DNA from 2 places in the Ilumatobacter sp. genome. Region 2 is predicted to be linked to the other one. Evidence: predicted binding sites of a transcription regulator. Region 2 holds the regulator's gene; the other holds the start of a gene.
The links. Region 2 encodes LexA, which represses DNA repair genes until DNA is damaged. Its sites were predicted from a motif close to CGAACNNNNGTTCG; they were not measured.
Positions count from the first base shown of each region.

Region 1: ACOOHC_RS11165 (NYN domain-containing protein) is a predicted target of LexA. The motif match lies at 1,732-1,745, and genes of this name have one in related genera.

Region 1 covers NZ_OZ244049.1:2,360,913-2,370,285, reverse strand. Annotated here, with positions in the region: gene ACOOHC_RS11175 (homoserine kinase) at 1-1, shown strand, start outside; gene ACOOHC_RS11170 (DEDD exonuclease domain-containing protein) at 44-1,717, opposite strand; gene ACOOHC_RS11165 (NYN domain-containing protein) at 1,881-3,224, shown strand; gene ACOOHC_RS11160 (hypothetical protein) at 3,305-3,577, shown strand; gene ACOOHC_RS11155 (hypothetical protein) at 3,597-4,712, shown strand; gene queG (tRNA epoxyqueuosine(34) reductase QueG) at 4,716-5,831, shown strand; gene ACOOHC_RS11145 (glycosyltransferase family 4 protein) at 5,828-6,955, shown strand; gene ACOOHC_RS11140 (hypothetical protein) at 6,952-7,524, shown strand; gene ACOOHC_RS11135 (SRPBCC family protein) at 7,517-7,951, shown strand; gene ACOOHC_RS11130 (ROK family protein) at 8,007-9,014, shown strand; gene ACOOHC_RS11125 (aminotransferase class I/II-fold pyridoxal phosphate-dependent enzyme) at 9,025-9,373, shown strand, end outside.
Region 2 covers NZ_OZ244049.1:1,443,473-1,452,845, forward strand. Annotated here, with positions in the region: gene miaA (tRNA (adenosine(37)-N6)-dimethylallyltransferase MiaA) at 1-14, shown strand, start outside; gene dapF (diaminopimelate epimerase) at 11-853, shown strand; gene hflX (GTPase HflX) at 850-2,214, shown strand; gene ACOOHC_RS06800 (aminotransferase class I/II-fold pyridoxal phosphate-dependent enzyme) at 2,211-3,365, shown strand; gene ACOOHC_RS06805 (hypothetical protein) at 3,362-4,483, shown strand; gene lexA (transcriptional repressor LexA) at 4,477-5,106, opposite strand; gene ACOOHC_RS06815 (hypothetical protein) at 5,277-5,741, shown strand; gene nrdR (transcriptional regulator NrdR) at 5,826-6,299, shown strand; gene ACOOHC_RS06825 (dihydrofolate reductase family protein) at 6,259-6,969, opposite strand; gene ACOOHC_RS06830 (hypothetical protein) at 7,335-7,631, shown strand; gene ACOOHC_RS06835 (UvrD-helicase domain-containing protein) at 7,719-9,373, shown strand, end outside.

The DNA.
Region 1 (9,373 bases), 920 kb from region 2:
ACGGTGGCGACGGCCCGACCTCGGCGGTGACGGCGTCGTCGGGTCAGGCGGCGCCGACGAGCGCGTCGACGGCGGTGCTCGCCGCGACCGGGAAGGCCCACGTCCCGTCGCAGGTGACGGTGAGCCGCGCCGCTCGGCGATCGAAGAACGAGGCGAGGCAGAGCGCCTCGTCGGCGTGGTCGCGCGGCGTGGGCCGGCCCGGGACGGTCACGCCGAGCGCGTCGACGGGGAGGGCGGAGGTGAGGGTCTGCGCGGTGCGGGTGTCGACGAGGCGGCCCTCGTCGACGACCCACGTCGTCGAGCCGTCGCGGATCTCGGCCCGCCCGGCGCGCCCGAGGGCGTCGAGCAGGGCGGTCCGCCGCACCGCACCGAGCAGAGCCGACAGGGTGTCTCGAGTCGTGGCCGCCTCCTCGAACCGCTGCTGGCGGGCGAGGCGCCCCATCCGGGCGTGCAGCCGATCCGCGACCACGCGCACGTCTCCCTCCATCGCCCGTCGGGCGTGGTCGACCGCCGTGGCGTAGTCGGCGGGATCCGCGGTGCCGGCGCACGGGCAGAGCGCGACGCCGAGCTGGGCGGCGCTGCACTCGGTCGCATCGAGGCGCGGGGTGTGCGAGCGGCCGAGGCGGGTGGTGCAGCGCCGCAGCGGGAGGGCGCTCTGCAGGGCGTCGACCACCCTCCGGGCGGCCGCCTGCGACGGCAGCGGCCCGAGGTGGACCCCCGCCGTCGGCGCCTTGGTGACGATCGACAGGCGCGGCCACGGCGCCTCGGTGTCGAGCTTCACGTAGCGGTACGACGACGCTCGGGTGCCGCGGCGGTTGTAGCGGGGGAGGAGGCGGCCGATGAAGCGGATCTCGACCACCTCGGCGGTGAGCGGGTCGGGGAGCTCGACGTGGGTGATCGCCGTCGTCTCGCGCAGCATCGGTCCGATCTTGCGGCGGTCGTCGCTGCCGAAGTAGCTGCGGACCCGCTGGCGCAGGTCGGTGGCCTTGCCCACGTACAGCACCGAGTCGGCGTGCCCTCGGAACATGTACACCCCCGGGGTGCGCGGCAGCGACGCGGTCAGCCTCAGCTTCGGGGTCATGGGGTGTCCGCCGATCCGACCGAGCGCCACGAGGTCGTCGAGCCCGAGGACGCCGAGCCCGGCGGCCCGCTCGATGAGCAGGTGGAGCAGGTCGGTCGTCGCGAGGGCGTCGTCGAGCGCCCGGTGGCTGGGCCGGTGGTCGAGGCGGAGGTGGGCCGCGAGGGTCGACAGCTTGCAGTTCGGGACCTCGTCGCGCACGAGCCGCCGCGCGAGGTGGACGGTGTCGACGACCGTGCCCCTCCACCGGGGCCGCTGAGCCCGCTCCAGCGCGGCGCGCACGAAGCCCACGTCGAAGCGGGCGTTGTGGGCGACGAGGACGGAGTCGCCGAGGAACTCGAGCAGCGAGGGCAGCACCGACTCGATGCGCGGGGCGGGCGCGACGACCGCTTCGGTCAGGCCGGTGAGCATCGACACCGTCGGGGGGATCGCCCGACCGGGGTTCACGAGCGTCTGGAACGTGCCGAGGCACTCACCGCCACGGACCTTGACGATCCCGATCTCGGTGATCGCGTCCCGTTCGTGGTGCCCGCCGGTGGTCTCGAGGTCGAGGACGCAGAACGTCACCTCCGACAACGGCACTCCCAGGTCGTCGAACGAACGTTGGGCTCCGGCTGGTGGATCGAATGGTCGTGGCATCGCGCGAGTGAACACGAACACGTGTGCGTGAGTCAACCGGGAGCCGCCGAGGAGACCGAGGGTGGCACGTGGATGGCCGCCGTGGTCGGTCGGCGCCGGTCGGTCCGTGGCGTCGGGGGGAGATCGACCCTCGCCGCCTCGCGCCCGCCGGTAGCTTCGACGGGTGGCCGAGATCGAGCACCGACACCTGCGGTCGGCGCTCGAGTTCGCTGTCCTCGTGGCGGCGGAGGGCCGCAGGCGACGGCCGCCGCTCGAGTTCCCGACCGCGCTCGGCCCGCACCTCGGCGGGCAGCGCCTGCCGTCGCGCGCCCTCGGTGGTGCGAGGCGCGCGATCGAGTCCGAGCCCGAGTTCCGCAGCGCGCTGTCCGCGGTGGCGACCCCCGAGTCGGTGGACGAGGTGGGCCGGCTGTGGCTGGACGGCTCCGAGGGGTGGGCCGAGCGCGCCGCCGACGTCCTGGAGCGGATCGAGGAGGTCGCCGAGGAGCGCGACCTGCGGCGCGACCTGCGCCGCTCGGAGCGGCGGCGCGGCGCGGCCGAACGGGTCGCGGCGCGGGTGCTGGCCGACGTGATCGCGCGCGACCAGCGCCTGGCGGCGGCGCGCACGGAGCTCGACGAGGTCCGCGCCGAGCTGGCGAAGTCGCTCGAGGAGTCGGCCGAGCTGCGCGCCGAGGTGATCGACGTCCGCAACGAGGTCCGCCACGCCCGCGATCGGGAGGCTGCGGCGATCGCCCGTGCCGAGGGGGCCCGCGGCGAGCTGGACGACGCGCGCGCCGAGCTCGCCGCGGCGCACGGCGACCTCGACCCCGGCACCGGCGACGGGGAGGCTCCGGGGGGACGGATCGATCGCGACGCGCTGTCGGGCGCGATCGAGGTGGCCGACGAGCTGGCGCGACGGCTGCGCTCGGTGGTCGACGGGATCGGCGGGGGAGGTGCCGTCGCCCGCTCCGCCGAAGCCGACGCCGAGCCGGGCGCCGAGTCGGGCGCCCGCGCTGACGACCCCGTCGTCCGCGTCCCGCGCGACCTGGCCGCCTCGCGGACGTCGCCGTCGCCGACGAGCGCCGCGCCGCGGCGCCGCCCCGTCGCGCTCCCGGGTGGGACGATCTCGACCTCGGCGGCCGCAGCCGACCACCTGGTCCGCTCCGGGGCCCGCATCGTGATCGACGGCTACAACGTCGCCATGCTCGCCTGGCCGGATCGGTCGCTGCCGGATCAGCGCGACGCCCTCGTCGCACGCACCGAGTCGCTGGCTCGCCGCCACGGTGCCGACGTGACGGTGGTGTTCGACGGATCGTCGATCGTCGGCGCCCACGCCGGGGCGCGCCGCCTGATCCGGGTCGTCTACTCGCCCGACGGTGTGACCGCCGACGACGTGGTGCGCGCCGAGGTCGACGCGACCCCCCTCGGCGAGGGGGTGGTCGTGGTCACGAACGACCGCGAGATCCAACGCGACGTGCGCCGCTCCGGTGCGAACGTCGTCCCGAGCAACGCCTTCCTCGCGGTGCTCTGAGCGGGCGCGCCGGAGGTCGCCGCGAGCCCGCTCGACTCCCTCGCGCGACTCCGAGGTACCCCCGTGCGCACGATGGGGACATGGCCAGCACGCCCGATGTGACCCTCGACTGCCAGACCTGCGTCGCCGTGAACACCACGGCGTGCAGCGAGTGCGTGGTCGCCCACCTCCTCGCGAACGACGACGGTCCGATCGCGTTCGTCCCGGCACCCGTGGCCCGGGTGGACCGGGCGGCGCGCGAGCTCGGTCGGGCGGTCGCTCTGCTCGAGCGGGCGGGCCTGCTCGGCGACGACCGCGACGACGTGTCGTACGACGACTTCGAGCAGGGACGGGTCCCCCAGCTCGCGCCGTGAGCGCTCCTACGATGGACCCATGTCCCGTCGTCGTTCCCATGCGGTGGCGGGTGCCGGCGACGGGGGGCCACCGAGCGCGATCGGAGCAGCGGATCCGGCTGGTCGTGACGAGGTCGGTCCCTCCGGCTCAGAGGCCATCGACCCGCTCCTCGACACCCCGCCGCGGCACACCGAGCCGGAGGCCGCGCACCACGACCGGCCGGGCTCGTCGACCCCCCTGTGGTTCGTCCCGTCGCTCTTCGTGGTGCTGGTGGCGTTCACCGCCGGACTGGTCGCCATCGGCCAGCGCGGGAGCGAGGCGACGGCGTCGACGGCACCCGGTGCCTCCGACGCGGACGCACCCCGGGTCGAGTCCACGGCGGCGCTCGCCGGTTCGCCCGCGAACTCCGGCGCGACGGGTTCGGCCCTCGCGCCGGACGGTGACCGATCCGATCCGGTCGAGCTCCCCCCTCCGGGTTCGGTCCGCGTCGGCGGGCGCACCACCGCGCTCACCGCGCAGTGCGAGGTGCACCTCCCGCTCGCACCGTCGGACTCCGAGCTCCAGGTGTCGACCTACGCGTTCGTCGACTCCACCGGCGCCGTCGCCGCCGTCGACCGTTCCTTCGATGCCGACGGTGAGCGGGTGAGCCTGACCGGCGTCGAGCCGGTCACCGCGACGGTCGACGAGATCGGCGACGACGGCGCGTTCGTCGCCGTGCTGTCGACCGGATCGGACCGAGCCCTCGACGTCGTCGTCAGCCCGCGCGACGACGACCGGTGCGACGACCGGGTGGTGACCAACCTGCCCGGCCAGTTCTCCGAGCCGCGGACCCTGATCGTCCTCGCGACCTGCTCCGACGGCGCCCTCGGTCCGGGGGACCGATCGCGCCTGGCTGGCCTCACGTCGGAGCGTGGCCGCTTCTCGATCTCCACCGCCGGCGACGGCTCCGCACGCGTCCGGGTGAGCGCTCCGGCGCTCGCCGGGTCCGTGGTGCTGGAGGATCCCGACGCCGAGTACGTGGTCGACGATCGGACCCTGTCGGCGTCCGGGGTGGTGCGGGGTGGTACCGACCTCGACCTCGCCTTCGACGTCACGCTCGACGTGTCGCTGCCCGGTGACGGAGCCACGTCGTGCACCGAGCGGGACAGGATCTGACCCGTGGGGCGTGCGGGGTCCACGGGGGCCGGGGGATCGGTCGCGCTCCCGACGACGGCCGAGATCGCCACGATCTGCGCACGGCACCGGATCACCGAGGTGGGCGTGGCCTCGGCCGACGTCCTCGAGCGCGCTCGCACGGCGCTCCACGAGCGCAAGGCGGCGGGTCTGCACGGCGAGATGCAGTTCACGTACCGCAACCCCGATCGCTCGACCGATCCCCGCCGCGCCGTGCCCGGTGCCGAGTCCGTGATCGTCGCCGCCCGCCCCTACCTCACCGACGACGAGCCGGCCCCACCGCCGGGGTCGCACGGCGCCCACGCGCGCGTCGCCCGCTACTCGTGGGTCGACCACTACGAGCCGCTGCGCGTCGGGCTGCGCGAGGTCGCGGCACGCCTCGTCGCGGCGGGCCATCGCGCGCTGGTGTTCGCCGACGACAACTCGATCGTCGATCGGGCGGTCGCACGACGGGCCGGCATCGGCTGGTTCGGCAAGAACGCGAACCTCCTGATCCCGGGAGCGGGGAGCTGGTTCGTGCTCGGGTGCGTCGTCACGACCGCGCCGTACGAACCGGCGGGTGAGCCGGTCGCCGACGGGTGCGGATCGTGCGTCCGGTGCCTCGAGGGCTGCCCCACCCAGGCGATCGTGGCCCCCGGTGTGGTCGACGCCCGTCGGTGCCTGAGCTGGATCCTCCAGCGCAGCGGCCCGATCCCGATCGAGTACCGCGAGGCGGTCCACGATCGGATCTACGGGTGCGACGACTGCCAGGAGGTGTGCCCGATCTCGGTCCGCCTCGGCCCGCGCACCACGATCGACCTCGACGTCGCGGACCCCGAGGTGCAGAGCCACGTCGACCTGCTCGAGCTGCTGGACTCCGATGACGAGGCGATCGAGCGCCGTCACGGGCGGTGGTACATCGCCGAGCGCGACATGACGTGGCTGCGGCGCAACGCCCTGATCGTCATCGGCAACGTGGCCGATCCGCGGGACCGCCGCGTCCTCGCCACGGTCGATCGCTACCGTGCGGGTCCGGACCCCCTCCTCGCCGAGCACGCCGACTGGGCGCTGCGACGCCTCGACGACCGCCGCACGGAGCGGGAGCCGTCCCAGAACACATGAAGCACCTGCTCGTCACCAACGACTACCCGCCCAAGATCGGCGGGATCCAGTCCCTGCTGCGGGAGTGGTGGAGGCGCCTGCCCCCCGACAGCTTCGCCGTGCTCACGAGCCCCCACGACGGCGACGCCGAGTTCGACGCCGGCGAGCCGTACCGCATCGAGCGCACGCCCGAGCCGTGGCTGCTGCCGCACCCGCTGATGGTGCGCCGCATCGACTCCCTCGCGCGGGAGATCGGCGCCGAGCTCGTCGTGCTCGATCCCGCGATCCCCCTCGGCCTGGTCGGGCCGTTCCTGGCTCTGCCCTACGACCTGGTCCTCCACGGGGCCGAGGTGACGGTGCCGGGCCGCCTCCCCCTGACCCGCCAGGCCCTCGGGTGCACCCTGCGCCGGGCGCGCCACGTCGTCGCCGCCGGCAGCTACCCGGCGGCCGAGGCCGATCGGGCGGCGGGAGTCGAGCTGCCGACGACCGTCGTGCCGTGCGGGGTGGATCCCGAGCGGTTCCGAGTCCTCGACGACGCCGAGCGCATCGCCGCACGTCGCCGATTCGACCTCCCGGTCGACTCCCAGATCGTGCTCGGGGTCTCCCGCCTGGTCCCGCGCAAGGGGTTCGACACCGCGATCCGCGCGGCGGCGCGCCTCGCCCGGCGACGCGGCGAGCGCGACCTGCTGCTGGTGATCGCCGGGGCCGGGCGCGACGAGCGGCGCCTGCAGCGCCTCGCCGACGAGCTCCGTGCCCCGGTGCGCTTCACCGGCCGCGTCGACCACGACGACCTCCCGCTGCTGTACGGGTGCGCGGACGTGTTCACCATGCTGTGCCGAGACCGCTGGGGAGGGCTCGAGCAGGAGGGGTTCGGGATCGTGTTCCTCGAGGCCGCCGCGTGCGGGGTCGCCCAGGTGGCCGGCGACTCCGGTGGTGCCGCCGAGGCCGTCTCCGACGGCGAGACCGGTGTCGTCGTGCGCGACCCCGACGACGTCGCGGCGGTCGCCGACGCGATCGAGCGGCTGCTGGTCGACGACGGTCTGCGCGATCGGATGGGAGCGGCGTCGCGGCGGCGAGCGGAGGAGGAGTTCTCCTACGACGTGCTGGCGCGCCGACTCGGCGATTCGCTGGGCGTGGCGTGGTGAGCGCGGGTGCCGCGCCCCTCGGCGGCGACGACGGCGCGGCGGATCGCGACCCCGAGCCGGGCCGACCGCCGGGCCCCTCCGATCCGACGGAGACGGGGGCGTCGGGGGCGGCCGTCGTGCGCGCCGACCTGATCGGGACGGGGGTCTTCGTGGTCACGTCGGTCCTCGCCGCGACCGTGTTCACGAGCTCCGCCCGCAGCGTCGCGGCCGCCGTGGCGATCGTTCTCTTCCTCGTCGGGATCGCCGCGTTCCTGTGGGCGTTCGCGAACGCGGTCCGCCGCAGCCGTGCCGAGCACGTGGCGGTCACGCAGCTCTACCTGCTCACCGGCGGGGTGGCTCCGAGACGGGTCCGCACGGTGATGCTCGCGACGCTCGCGACGCAGTGCGTCGTCGGGCTGGCCACTGCGCTCGCGCGCCCGAACGCCCCGGACGGCAGCCCCGGCAACTCGCTGGCGCTGGGGGTGCTGGTCCCCGTGTTCGGGTTCGGTCTGAACGGCCTGTGGGCCGCGTTCCACGGTGAGTATCGTGGACGATCGCCGTCCACCGACAAGAATGAGGGCCATGGCTGAGACCGCGACCGAGATCATCACCATCGACGCCAGCCCGCAGGAGGTGTGGGACGTCGCGATCGATCTCCCCCGGTACCCGGAGTGGGCGCGCGACATCAAGGCCGTGACGATCCACGAGACCGACGACGCGGGACGCCCGAGCGAGGTCGAGTTCCGTGCGTCCGCGCTCGGGCGCAGCACCCACTACACCCTGCGCTACCGCTACGAGGACGATCCACGCCTGCTCGGCTGGTCGATGATCCGCGGCGACATCCAACGGTCGATCGACGGCGCGTTCACCTTCGTGCCGACCTCGGACGGCAAGACCGAGGTCCGCTACGACCTCGCGATCGACCTCGTCGTCCCGCTCCCGGGCTTCGTCAAGCGGCGCGCCGAGGTGCGAATCCTCAACACGGTGCGCGAGCTCAAGGTCCGCGCCGAGGCGTGACCCGCAGCGACACGACGCCGACCGACGCGGTCCGGTCGGCGGGTTCGCCGTCGCGGTGACCGCCGCCGTCGCCCCCCGGCGCGTCGGGATCGACGTCGGGGGGACCAAGGCGCTCGGCATCGTCCTCGACGCGACCGGCGCGGTCGTCGACGAGCAGCGTCGAGCGACGCCGCGTGGCGACGACAGCCTGGACCCCCTCGTCGACGTCCTCGTCGAGCTCGCGTCGTCGCTCGCCCCGTCGATCGGCGCGGACGACTCGGTCGGCATCGGCGTCCCCGGCCTGGTCACGCGCTCGGGGGTCCTGCGCGCGGCGCCGAACCTCGACGGCGTCGCCGACCTCGACGTGCGGGGCCGGGTCGCCGCCGCGTTCGACGACGCGCGCCGCCCCGACGTCGCCGTCGACAACGACGCGACCTGCGCGACGGTCGCCGAGTGGCGCCTGGGCGCCGCGGTCGGCAGCGACCACGTGATGCTGATCACCCTCGGCACCGGGATCGGGGGCGGAGTCGTCGCGAACGGCCGGGTGGTGCGCGGGGTGAACGGGTTCGCCGGCGAGTTCGGTCACATGGTCGTCGACCCGAACGGGCCTCGCTGCCCGTGCGGTCGGCGCGGGTGCTGGGAGCGCTACGCATCGGGCTCCGGCCTGGCGATGCTGGCACGCGAGGCCGCGACCGGGCGGCGGCTCCAGGGTGTCGTCGAGGCCGCCGGCGGCGCGCAGGCCGTCACCGGCGAGCACGTGCGCGACGCGGCGCGCACGGGTGACGCCGAGGCGATCGCGGTGATCGACGACTTCGCCCGGTGGGTGGCGCTCGGGCTGACGAACCTGACGAACGCGTTCGACCCCGAGGTGCTCGTGCTCGGCGGGGGGCTCGCGACCGGGGCCGATCTCTACCTGGAGCCGATCTCGCGGTGGTACGCCCGACTCCTCTACCAGCCGCACCTGCGACCCCTGCCGCGGATCGAGTTCGCCACCTGGGGTGATCGCGCCGGCGCCGTCGGCGCAGCGCTCCTCCCCGGGCTGCGCTCGAATCCATCGCCGACGGGCGCGACGGAGGGCAGCTAACGTCACGCGGATGGAGTTCCGTCGCATCGAAAACCTCCCGCCGTACGTCTTCTCGATCATCAACTCGCTCAAGATCGAGGCACGGCGGGCCGGTGCGGACGTGATCGACCTCGGCTTCGGCAACCCCGACATGCCCTCCCCCGACATCGCTGTGGCCAAGCTCACCGAGGCGGCGCAGAACCCGCGCAACCACCGCTACTCGCTCAGCCGGGGCCTCCCGAAGCTGCGTGAGGCGATCGCCGGCTACTACGAGCGCAAGTGGGGTGTCGTGCTCGACCCCGAGCTCGAGGTGACCAACACGATCGGCGCGAAGGAGGGCTTCAGCCACCTGATGTGGGTGCTGCTCGAGCGCGGTGACG
Region 2 (9,373 bases):
GCACGACCACATGACTCTCCGGCTCACGAAGCACCACGGCCTCGGCAACGACTTCCTGGTCGTGTTCCTGGCCGACCTCGACGTCGGCGACGGCTCGGACGCGGCCGAACCCGTGGCCGAGGACGACGTCGCCCGCCTGGCGCTGGAGCTGTGCGACCGGCGCACCGGCATCGGGGCCGACGGACTGCTCGTCGCCGGCTCCGCCGACGGCTACGCCGCGACGATGACGCTGTTCAACGCCGACGGGTCGCGCGCCGAGATGAGCGGGAACGGGATCCGCTGCTTCGCCCAGGCGGTCGCCGCGCGCCGGGGCGATCTGGGGCCCCAGCTGATCGCCACCGACGCCGGCGACCGGGTGGTCACCCTCGCGAGCACCGACGATCCGCGTGTGATCACCGCGCAGGTCGAGATGGGCGAGGTGGGGGACCTCGACGAGCCCGACGGGTGGTCGGCGCTCGAGGCCCACCCCGACCGACCGGTCGCCCACCTCTCCCTCGGCAACCCCCACTCCGTCGTCGGCGTCGACGACGTCCGCTCGGTGGACCTCGACACCCTCGGCGCGAAGGTGCCCCACGTGAACCTCGAGATCGTCGAGCCGGGGCCCGAGCCGAACGCGATCACGATGCGCGTCCACGAGCGCGGCGCCGGCGTCACCGCCGCCTGCGGCACCGGCGCGTGCGCCGCCGCCCACGCCGCGCGCAGGTGGGGGCTCGTGCCCGCCGCCGAGCCCGAGGTGGTCGTGCACATGGACGGCGGCCACGCGATCGTCTCCTTCGACCCCGACGACACCCGTCGCGCCGTGCTCACCGGCCCGGCCACGATGGTCGCCACGATCGAGGTCGACCGGACGTGAGCTCTCCGAGCAGCCCCTACGACGAGGCGCTCGCCTCGACCCTGATCGACCGCTCGATCCGCGAGCGCATCGTGCTCGTCGCGGTCGCCCTCCCCGGAGACGACGACGAGCAGGTCGACGCCAGCCTCGACGAGCTGGCGCTGCTGGTCGACACCGCCGGCGCCGACGAGGTGGCGCGCATGGTCCAGCGTCGCGACGCCCCCGATCACACCTGGTACGTCGGCAAGGGCAAGGCCGACGAGCTCAAGGCGCTGTGCCTGGCCGTCGACGCCGACACGGTGGTGTTCGACAACGAGCTGGCTCCGGCGCAGCAGTTCAACCTCGAGAAGCTGCTCGGACGCACCGCGATCGACCGCACCGCGGTCATCCTCGACATCTTCGGCCAGAACGCGCACACGATGGAGGGCAAGGCCCAGGTCGAGCTCGCTCTGCTCCGCTACCGCCTCCCCCGCCTGCGGCGCGGCGCGTCGGCCAAGCTCAGCCAGCAGCGCGGCGGCGTCGGCGGCCGGTTCGGATCGGGTGAGACGAAGATCGAGACCGACCGCCGTCGGATCATGCGCCGCATCACCAAGCTCGAGCGGGAGCTGGCCTCGCTGGCCGAGACCCGGGCGCTGCAGCGCCAGGGTCGGCGCCGCAGCGGCCTCGCCTCGGTCGCGATCGTCGGCTACACCAACGCCGGCAAGTCGACCCTGTTGAACCGGTTGACCGACTCGGGGGTCCTCACCGAGAACCGCCTGTTCGCCACCCTCGATCCCACGACGCGCCGCCTGGCCCTCCCCGGAGGTGAGCCGGTCCTGCTGACGGACACCGTCGGGTTCATCAGCCGCCTGCCGCACGGCCTGGTCGAATCGTTCCAGGGGACGCTCGAGGTGGCGGCGCTCGCCGACTACCTCGTCCACGTCGTCGACGCGAGCGCGCCGGACCCCGCCGGCCAGATCGCTGCGGTGCGTGAGGTGCTCGACGAGATCGACGCCTCCGACGTCCCCGAGCTGCTCGTGTTCAACAAGGCCGATCTCGCGCCCGGGCCCGCCGAGGAGCTCGCGGCCGACCACCCCGGATCCGTCGCGCTCAGCGCCGTCTCCGGCGAGGGGGTCGAGGACTTCCTGCGCACCCTCGGCGATCGGCTCCGCTCGTTGAGCACGGTCTACGAGCTGGTCGTGCCCTACGAGCGCGGCGACGTCCTCGCAGCGGTCCACCGCGAGGGTGAGGTCGTCTCCGTCGGTGACGGCGAGACGAGCTGGACGATCCGTGCCCGCCTCTCCGACGCCTCCGCCGGCCGACTCGCGGAGTTCGTCGTCGAGGCCGACGGCCGACCGATGGAGCGTGACGAATCCGGCTCCCTCGTGGAGGTGCGTCCGTGAGCGCGCCGACCGGGTTCGTTCCCCCCCCGTACCCGTACGACCGGCTCTCGGAGCTCACCGAGACGATCCGCTCCCTCCACGGCGAGGTCGTGGACCTCTCGGTGGGGACGCCCTTCGACGAGCCGCCCCCCGAGGTGGTCGCCGAGCTCGCACGGGGCGGTTCGGCCCGCGCCTACCCGCCGAGCGTGGGTTCGGTCGCGTACCTCGACGCGGTCCGGCGGTGGATCGAGCGACGGTTCGGCGTCGACGCCTCGGACGTGGCGATCGGAGCGACGATCGGTTCGAAGGAGTTCGTCGCCTCGGCGCCCGGGCACCTCCACCTGCGCCGACCCGATCGCGACACCGTGCTCTACCCGGCGGTGTCGTACCCGACCTACGCGATGGGGGCGACGCTGGCGGGCCTGCGCTGCGTCGCGGTCCCCACGCTCGGCGGCGGGCGGCTCGATCTCGACTCGGTCGCGAGCTCGGACGTCGATCGTGCCCTGCTGCTGTGGGTCAACAGCCCCGCCAACCCCACCGGGCTGCTCGACGACCTCGGTGCCGCGGCGCGGTGGGGGAGGAGTCGGGAGATCCCGGTCCTGTCGGACGAGTGCTACGCCGAGTTCACCTGGTCGGGTCCGCCGCGCACGATCCTCGAGCACGGGACCGAGGGGGTGATCGCCGTCCACTCGCTGTCGAAGCGATCGAACCTCGCCGGGGCGCGGGTCGGGTCCTACGCCGGTGACCGCGAGCTCGTCGAGTACCTGCGCGAGGTGCGCAAGCACGCCGGGATGATGGTGCCCGGCCCGGTCCAGGCGGCCGCCGTGCTCGCCCTCGACGACGACGCGCACGTCGACGCGCAGCGCGCTCGCTACCTCTCGCGCCTCGGATCGCTCGCCGATGCGCTGGGTTCGTGGTCCGGGCGAGCGGTCGAGCTGCCCGACGGCGCGTTCTACCTCTGGGTGCCCACCGACGACGGGTGGTCGTACGCCGCCGATCTCGCTCGTGACGGCGGAGCGCTCGTCAGCCCGGGCGAGTTCTACGGACCCGCCGGGTCCGGTCACGTGCGCGTCGCGGCCGTGCAGCCGTCCGAGGCGGTCGAGCGCGTCGCTCGCCGACTGCGGGGTCGTCGACGCGACATCCGGGCGGGAGCGGGAGCGGGGTCGGCGTGACCGATCTCGACACCGGGCCCGAGCGGGCGACGCGCACCGCCGGCGGGCGCGTGCGCTCCGCGCTGGGTCTCGCCGTGCTCGTCGTGGGGCTGATCACGGCGGTCGTGCTGTGGATCGTCGCTGCCCAACGGTTCGACGACGTGGTCTCGGGGTTGGCGCGAGCCCCCGTCGGGTGCGACACCTCGCTCGAGTTCGAGCGCACCGGGGAGTACACTATCTTCGTCGAGACCTCCGGGCGCATCGAGCGCGTCGCCGGCGACTGCGAGATCGACGGGGCGTTCGAGCTCGACGACGACGAGCTGCCCGAGGTCCGCATCGACCTGCGCGCCCCGGAAGGGGCCGACCTCACCGACGACCTCGTCGGTGACGTGTCGGCGTCCTACGACGCCGACGTCGACGGGATCGACTACGTGGGGACCGCGCTCTTCGTCGTGGACGTCGACGAGGTCGGGGAGCACCGGATGCGAGTCGAGTCGGACGTCGAGGCGAGGTTCGCGGTGTCGGTGGGCCAGGACCCCTCCGACGAGACCGCAGCGCTGCGCGTCGGCGCGGTGGCGCTCGGGCTGGCCTCGCTGATGGCGGGGCTCGCGCTCCTGCTGGCCGGTCGGCGGAGCCCGGGATCGACCGGCCGCACGGTTCGACCCGCAGCGCCGTCCGGCGTCGCGCCCCGACGACCTCGGATGCCCGACGGGCCGCCGATGACCGCACCGCCGAGCGCACCGGCGGGCCCATCGCCGGCTCCGCCGTCGCGACCCGGTCCACCGCCGCCGAGCGGGCCGCCGACGAGGCCGCCGATGGGGCCACCGCCTGGGCCGGCGTCGTGGCCGGGCCCGTCGTCGCCCGATCCGGGACGCTCGACGAGACCTCCCTCGGCCCCGCCTCCACCATCCGGGGCCCCGTCGCCTCCTCCTCCGCCGCGACCCGGGACCGCTGCGACACCACCGCCTCCGGCGGTCCCGCCACCACCGCCGCGCTCGCCGGGTTCTGCGCCGCCGTCCCGGCTCCCCGACGCCCCGGAACGATCGGCGCACGGGCAGCCGATCCCCGGGGAGGTCGCCTGGTACCCGCCGGTCGCGCCCGACTCGGACGACGAACGGCGCCGAGACGACGTTCAGTAGCGCCGCATCACGGTGACGACCTTGCCGTAGAGCTCCACCTCGTCGGCGCGGAACACCATCGGCTCCAGGTCGGGGTTGGCCGGCACCAGGGTGACCTGCGCTCCGGAGCGCTCGTAGGTCTTCACCGTCGCCTCGCCGCCCGGGATGCCCGCCACGACGATGTCGCCGTTGTTCGGGTGGTCGACCTGGGTGGCGACGACGAAGTCGCCGTCGAGGATCCCGAGATCGATCATCGAGTCGCCGCGCACCCGCAGCATGAACAGCTCGCCGTCACCGGTGAAGTCGACCGGCACCGGGAGCAGCTCCTCGACGTTCTCCTCGGCGAGCACGTCGGTGCCGGCGGCGACGTCGCCGACCAGGGGGACGAAGCGCGCCGGGCGCCGATCCATCACCGCGCCGCTGTTCGGGTCGAAGCGGACCTCGATCGCCCGCGGCTTGTCGGGGTCCCGCCGCAGGTAGCCGAGCCGCTGCAGCGTGTTCAGGTGGCTGTGCACCGTCGACGGCGACGTGAGACCGACGGCGTCACCGATCTCGCGGACCGACGGCGGGAACCCGCGATCGCGCATCTGCGACTCGATGAAGTCGAGGATCGACCGTTGCCGCGTGCTGATCTTGGGTGCCATCTCGAACATGGTACGGGACGGCGGGGACGGGGTCAAACACCTGTACTGCGAACACGCGATCGAGGAATGCCCGGCCCGAGGCTTGACGTGCTGTTCGATCGATGCTTGGATGTCGAACACACGTTGGGTTCGAGCGATCGAGCCGAACACCCGCCGGGAGGCCCGACACGATGCACGCACCCACCGTCACCACCACCGCACCCACCGCTCAGCTCGCGTGGACCACGAGCTCGCCGGGCGCGGCGCCGATCGCCGGAGGTGGGCCTGCCAGCCGCTACCGGCGCGTCGAGCGCCGCGCCCCGCGCCCGTGCCGGCGGGATCGCACGTCGTCCACGTACCTCGTGCGGCGGGCCGTGGTCGGTGCGCTCGCGGTCGTGGTGACGGCAGCGCTGGCCGTCGTCGCGATGTCGGCGGTGAGCGTGGTGGCGAGCTCCGGTGGTCGAGCTGCCTCGGCCGCCGGAGCCCGGGCCGACGGAGCCCCCACCGAGACCCACGTCGCCCGGGCCGGCGACTCGCTGTGGTCGATCGCCGAGGCTCACCGCGGCGACATCGAGCACGGCCGCTACCTCGACGCGCTGATCGGGCTCAACTCCTCGACCGTCGTCCACGTGGGTCAGTCCGTCCTCCTGCCCTGAGCCGTCGTGAGGAGGGCGTGAGGAGGCGGGCGACGCCGCCGACGCGTGCCCTCGGTGCACGCGTGCGCTCGGTACCATGGCCGGGTGCGCTGTCCCGCCTGCAACGCCGTCGACAGTCGCGTCGTCGACTCGCGCATCGCCGAGGAGGGGACCGCGACTCGCCGTCGGCGCCGGTGCTCGTCCTGCGACCACCGGTTCACGACCTACGAGCGCGTGGACCACGCCCCGCTGACGGTGCTCAAGTCCACCGGGACCACCGAGGCGTTCGACCGGTCGAAGGTGGTGTCCGGGCTCTCGGCCGCGACCAAGGGTCGCGGCGTCGACGCTGACGATCTCGAAGCCATGGCGACGCGCGTCGAGGACTCGCTGAGGATGGCCGGCGACGAGGTCTCCTCCGCCGCGATCGGGCTCGCGGTGCTCGACGAGCTGCGCGTCGTCGACGACGTGAGCTACCTGCGCTTCGCCAGCGTGTACAAGCACTTCGACGCCGCCGCCGACTTCCACCGCGAGCTCGAGCTCATGGAGAAGATGGCTCCCGCCGGCGGCGCCAGCGGCTGAACACGAACGAGTCGTCGTCGAGGGCGAGCTGGACGAGGTCGAGGCGTCTGTCCAGGTCGGACGCGCCCGTCACGAGCCGCGGGCCGCCCCCGCCGACCACCGCGGGCGAGGTGGAGACGTTCCACTCGTCGACGAGGTCGGCGTCCGACATCGCCCCGTTCAGCGACGGACCGCCCTCGAGCTGGACGAGGTCGACGGTGGCGCAGACCTCGTCGAGGCGCCCCGCCGCGAGCAGGAGGTCGACCTCGTCGCGACCGCACCGCAGCACGTCGACCCCGCGCTCGTCGAAGGTCGCGGTCTCGGTGGTGATCACGAACCCGGCCCCGGAGGTGAACAGCTCGTCGGAGGTGTCGACCGAGCCCCGCCCCGTCACGACACCGATGCGCTGACCCTCCTTGCTCGGTGGCCCGTACCCCTCGCCCGATGCCGTCCCCGAGCCGACCAGGACGACGTCCGCGATCGAGCGGAGCTGGAGCAGGACGGCCGAATCGGTGTCGCTCGAGAGCGCCCCCGACGTGCCGTCGACGACGGTGGAACCGTCCAGCGACTGGACCATCGTCGCCCAGATCCAGGGGCGCTCCCCGCCCACGTCGGCGCGGGTCCCGAGCGCCGACGCGTAGGCGTCCGCGACCGTGGTCGTGTCGGAGGGCGTGGGGAGCAGACGTCGCACGGGCGCGATCGTGGCAGATCGGTCGACCCGGGGCCACGGTCCGACGAGGTCGTGCGATCGTGCCTCCTCGTCCACCCCGCGCCGAGGCGCACCTCGATCGAACGGGGACCCGCCTGAGCAGCGTCGACGCGGAGATGTCCACAGTCGGCACCCCTGCTGACCCGAGATCATCCACCGTTCGTCCACCGGATCGTCGGAGTTGTCCCCCTTCCTCCACACAGGCGGGTGCCTCTACCGTCGGGCTCGGCCGATCGCAGCGGGGCTCACGGAATGCGTCCACGAGGCGCTTGGGGCACCTTCGTGCCCTGAACCTGTGGGGTGGCGCTGCGGTCGGCCCTCGTGCGCCGCCGTGTACCGTCGTCCACGTGCCGGACGAGGACCGACGTGACGTGGGCGTCGACGAGCTCACCGCAGAGGCGCTCGCGGCCGACCCCGACGCAGAGGTCGCACCGGACGCCGTGCCGTTCACGTTCGACGGCCACGGGGAGGGGCTGCTCCCCGACTGGTACATGCCGGGCCGTGCCGCCTCCGCGGGTGGCCACGCTCCGCGACGTCGACTGGCGGTGGCCGGGATCGTCGCCGCTCTCGTGGTCGTGAGCGGCGCCGGGCTCTGCGTCACCTACGGCACCCCCGAGGTCGGGGACCGGATCCTCTCGCCCTGAGCGCGACCGGTCGGAGCGCTCCGTCGGTCCGAGCGGCACGACCGAACAGGTGTCCGGGTCCGACGGCGGTTCGATATGGTCGCACCGATGGCGATCTCGTGTGCGTACTGCGGCGGTGAGCACGAGCGCCCCACCGAGGTGCGCGACTGCTGGTCCCGCACCGGCGAGCCCGACATCGAGGTCGCCCCGGTGCCCGGCGACGAGGGCGACGTCTCGCTCGACTCGCCTCACCCGCCCGCGGAGTCGCGCCCTCCGGCGGGCCGCCCGACGGGGCGATCCTCGCCACGGCCCCGACGACCGACGTCCACCGCCGCAGCCGACGTGGTGCGTGGCGCTGCTCGCGCCCGACCGGGGCCGGACGTGCTCGGTCGGCACTGCGTGGTCGGCCCGGGCGACGCGGTCCCCGACCCGTGGAGCGGCTCGCCGAGACTCGTGGTCGACGCCGAGGCGGTGGCGGCGCCGTCCGATCTGCTGCGGATCCTGCGCTCGGCCGCCGCCGAGGCACGACGTCTGACGATCGAGATGCACCTGGACCGCGACGCGTCGCGCGCCCCGGCTCTCGCCACCGACGCGGCGCCGTTCGAGGTCGGCGCGGAGTTCGCCTTCCTCGGGGAGGAGGTCCACCACCTGCTGTGGTCCAACTCGGTCGACCTGCGCGACGGAGGCGCCGCCTGGGACGGTCTCGACCGGGCGGTCGCCTCGGGCCTCGACGCGACCCCCGACGACGTCGACGGTGACGTGGTGCTCCCCGACGGCACCGCGGTCTGGCTCGACGCCGGACCGGTCCGCCACGTCGGGCCCGTCGCGTCCACGCCCGTCGTCCACGTCGTGGGAGTCGAGCACGGGGTCCCCGTCGTGGCGACGACCAACGAGTCCGACGCCGACCTCGCCCCCGACCAGCTCGCGGCGGTCACCCACCCCGGCGCCGCCGCCCGGATCATCGCCCCGGCCGGCTCGGGCAAGACCCGCGTCCTCACCGAGCGCGCCCGCCACCTGCTGGGGAGGTGGAACCTCCCCCCGGGGGCGGTGAGCCTCGTCGCGTTCAACAAGCGGGCCCAGGAGGAGATGCGCGAGCGCACCGCCGACCTGCCGGGACTGCACATCCGCACGATCAACTCGATCGCGCTGGCGATCGTCAACGGCACCGCGCCGTTCGCGCCACGGCCCCGTCGGTGGCGCACGATCGACGAGGTCGAGGTGCGGCGGATCATCGGCGACCTGGTCTCGTTCCCCCGCCGGCGCAACAGCGACCCCGTCGCGCCGTGGATCGAGGCGCTGAGCCTGGTGCGCCTCGGCCTCGTCGCGCCCGGTGACGTCGAGGCGCGCGACGACGGCGACATCGAGGGCTTCGAGCGGTTCTGGCCGTCGTACCGCGACGCGCTCGAACGGCGCGGCGCGGTCGACTTCGACGACCAGGTGCACCGGGCGCTGGTGATCCTGCTGTCCGAGCCCGACGCCCGACGCGCCGCGCAGCGCGCGTGCCGGGTCATGCTCGTCGACGAGTTCCAGGACCTGACCCCGGCCCACCTCCTGCTGATCCGGCTGCTCTCGGCGCCGGGCGGGGCGGTGTTCGGCGTGGGTGACGACGACCAGACCATCTACGGCTACAACGGCGCCGACCCGGGGTGGCTGATCGACTTCGCCTCGCTCTTCCCGGGCGCCGGAGCGCACCCCCTCGAGGTGAACTACCGGTGCCCCGGTGGGGTCGTCGAGGTGGCCGACCGACTGCTCCGCCACAACCG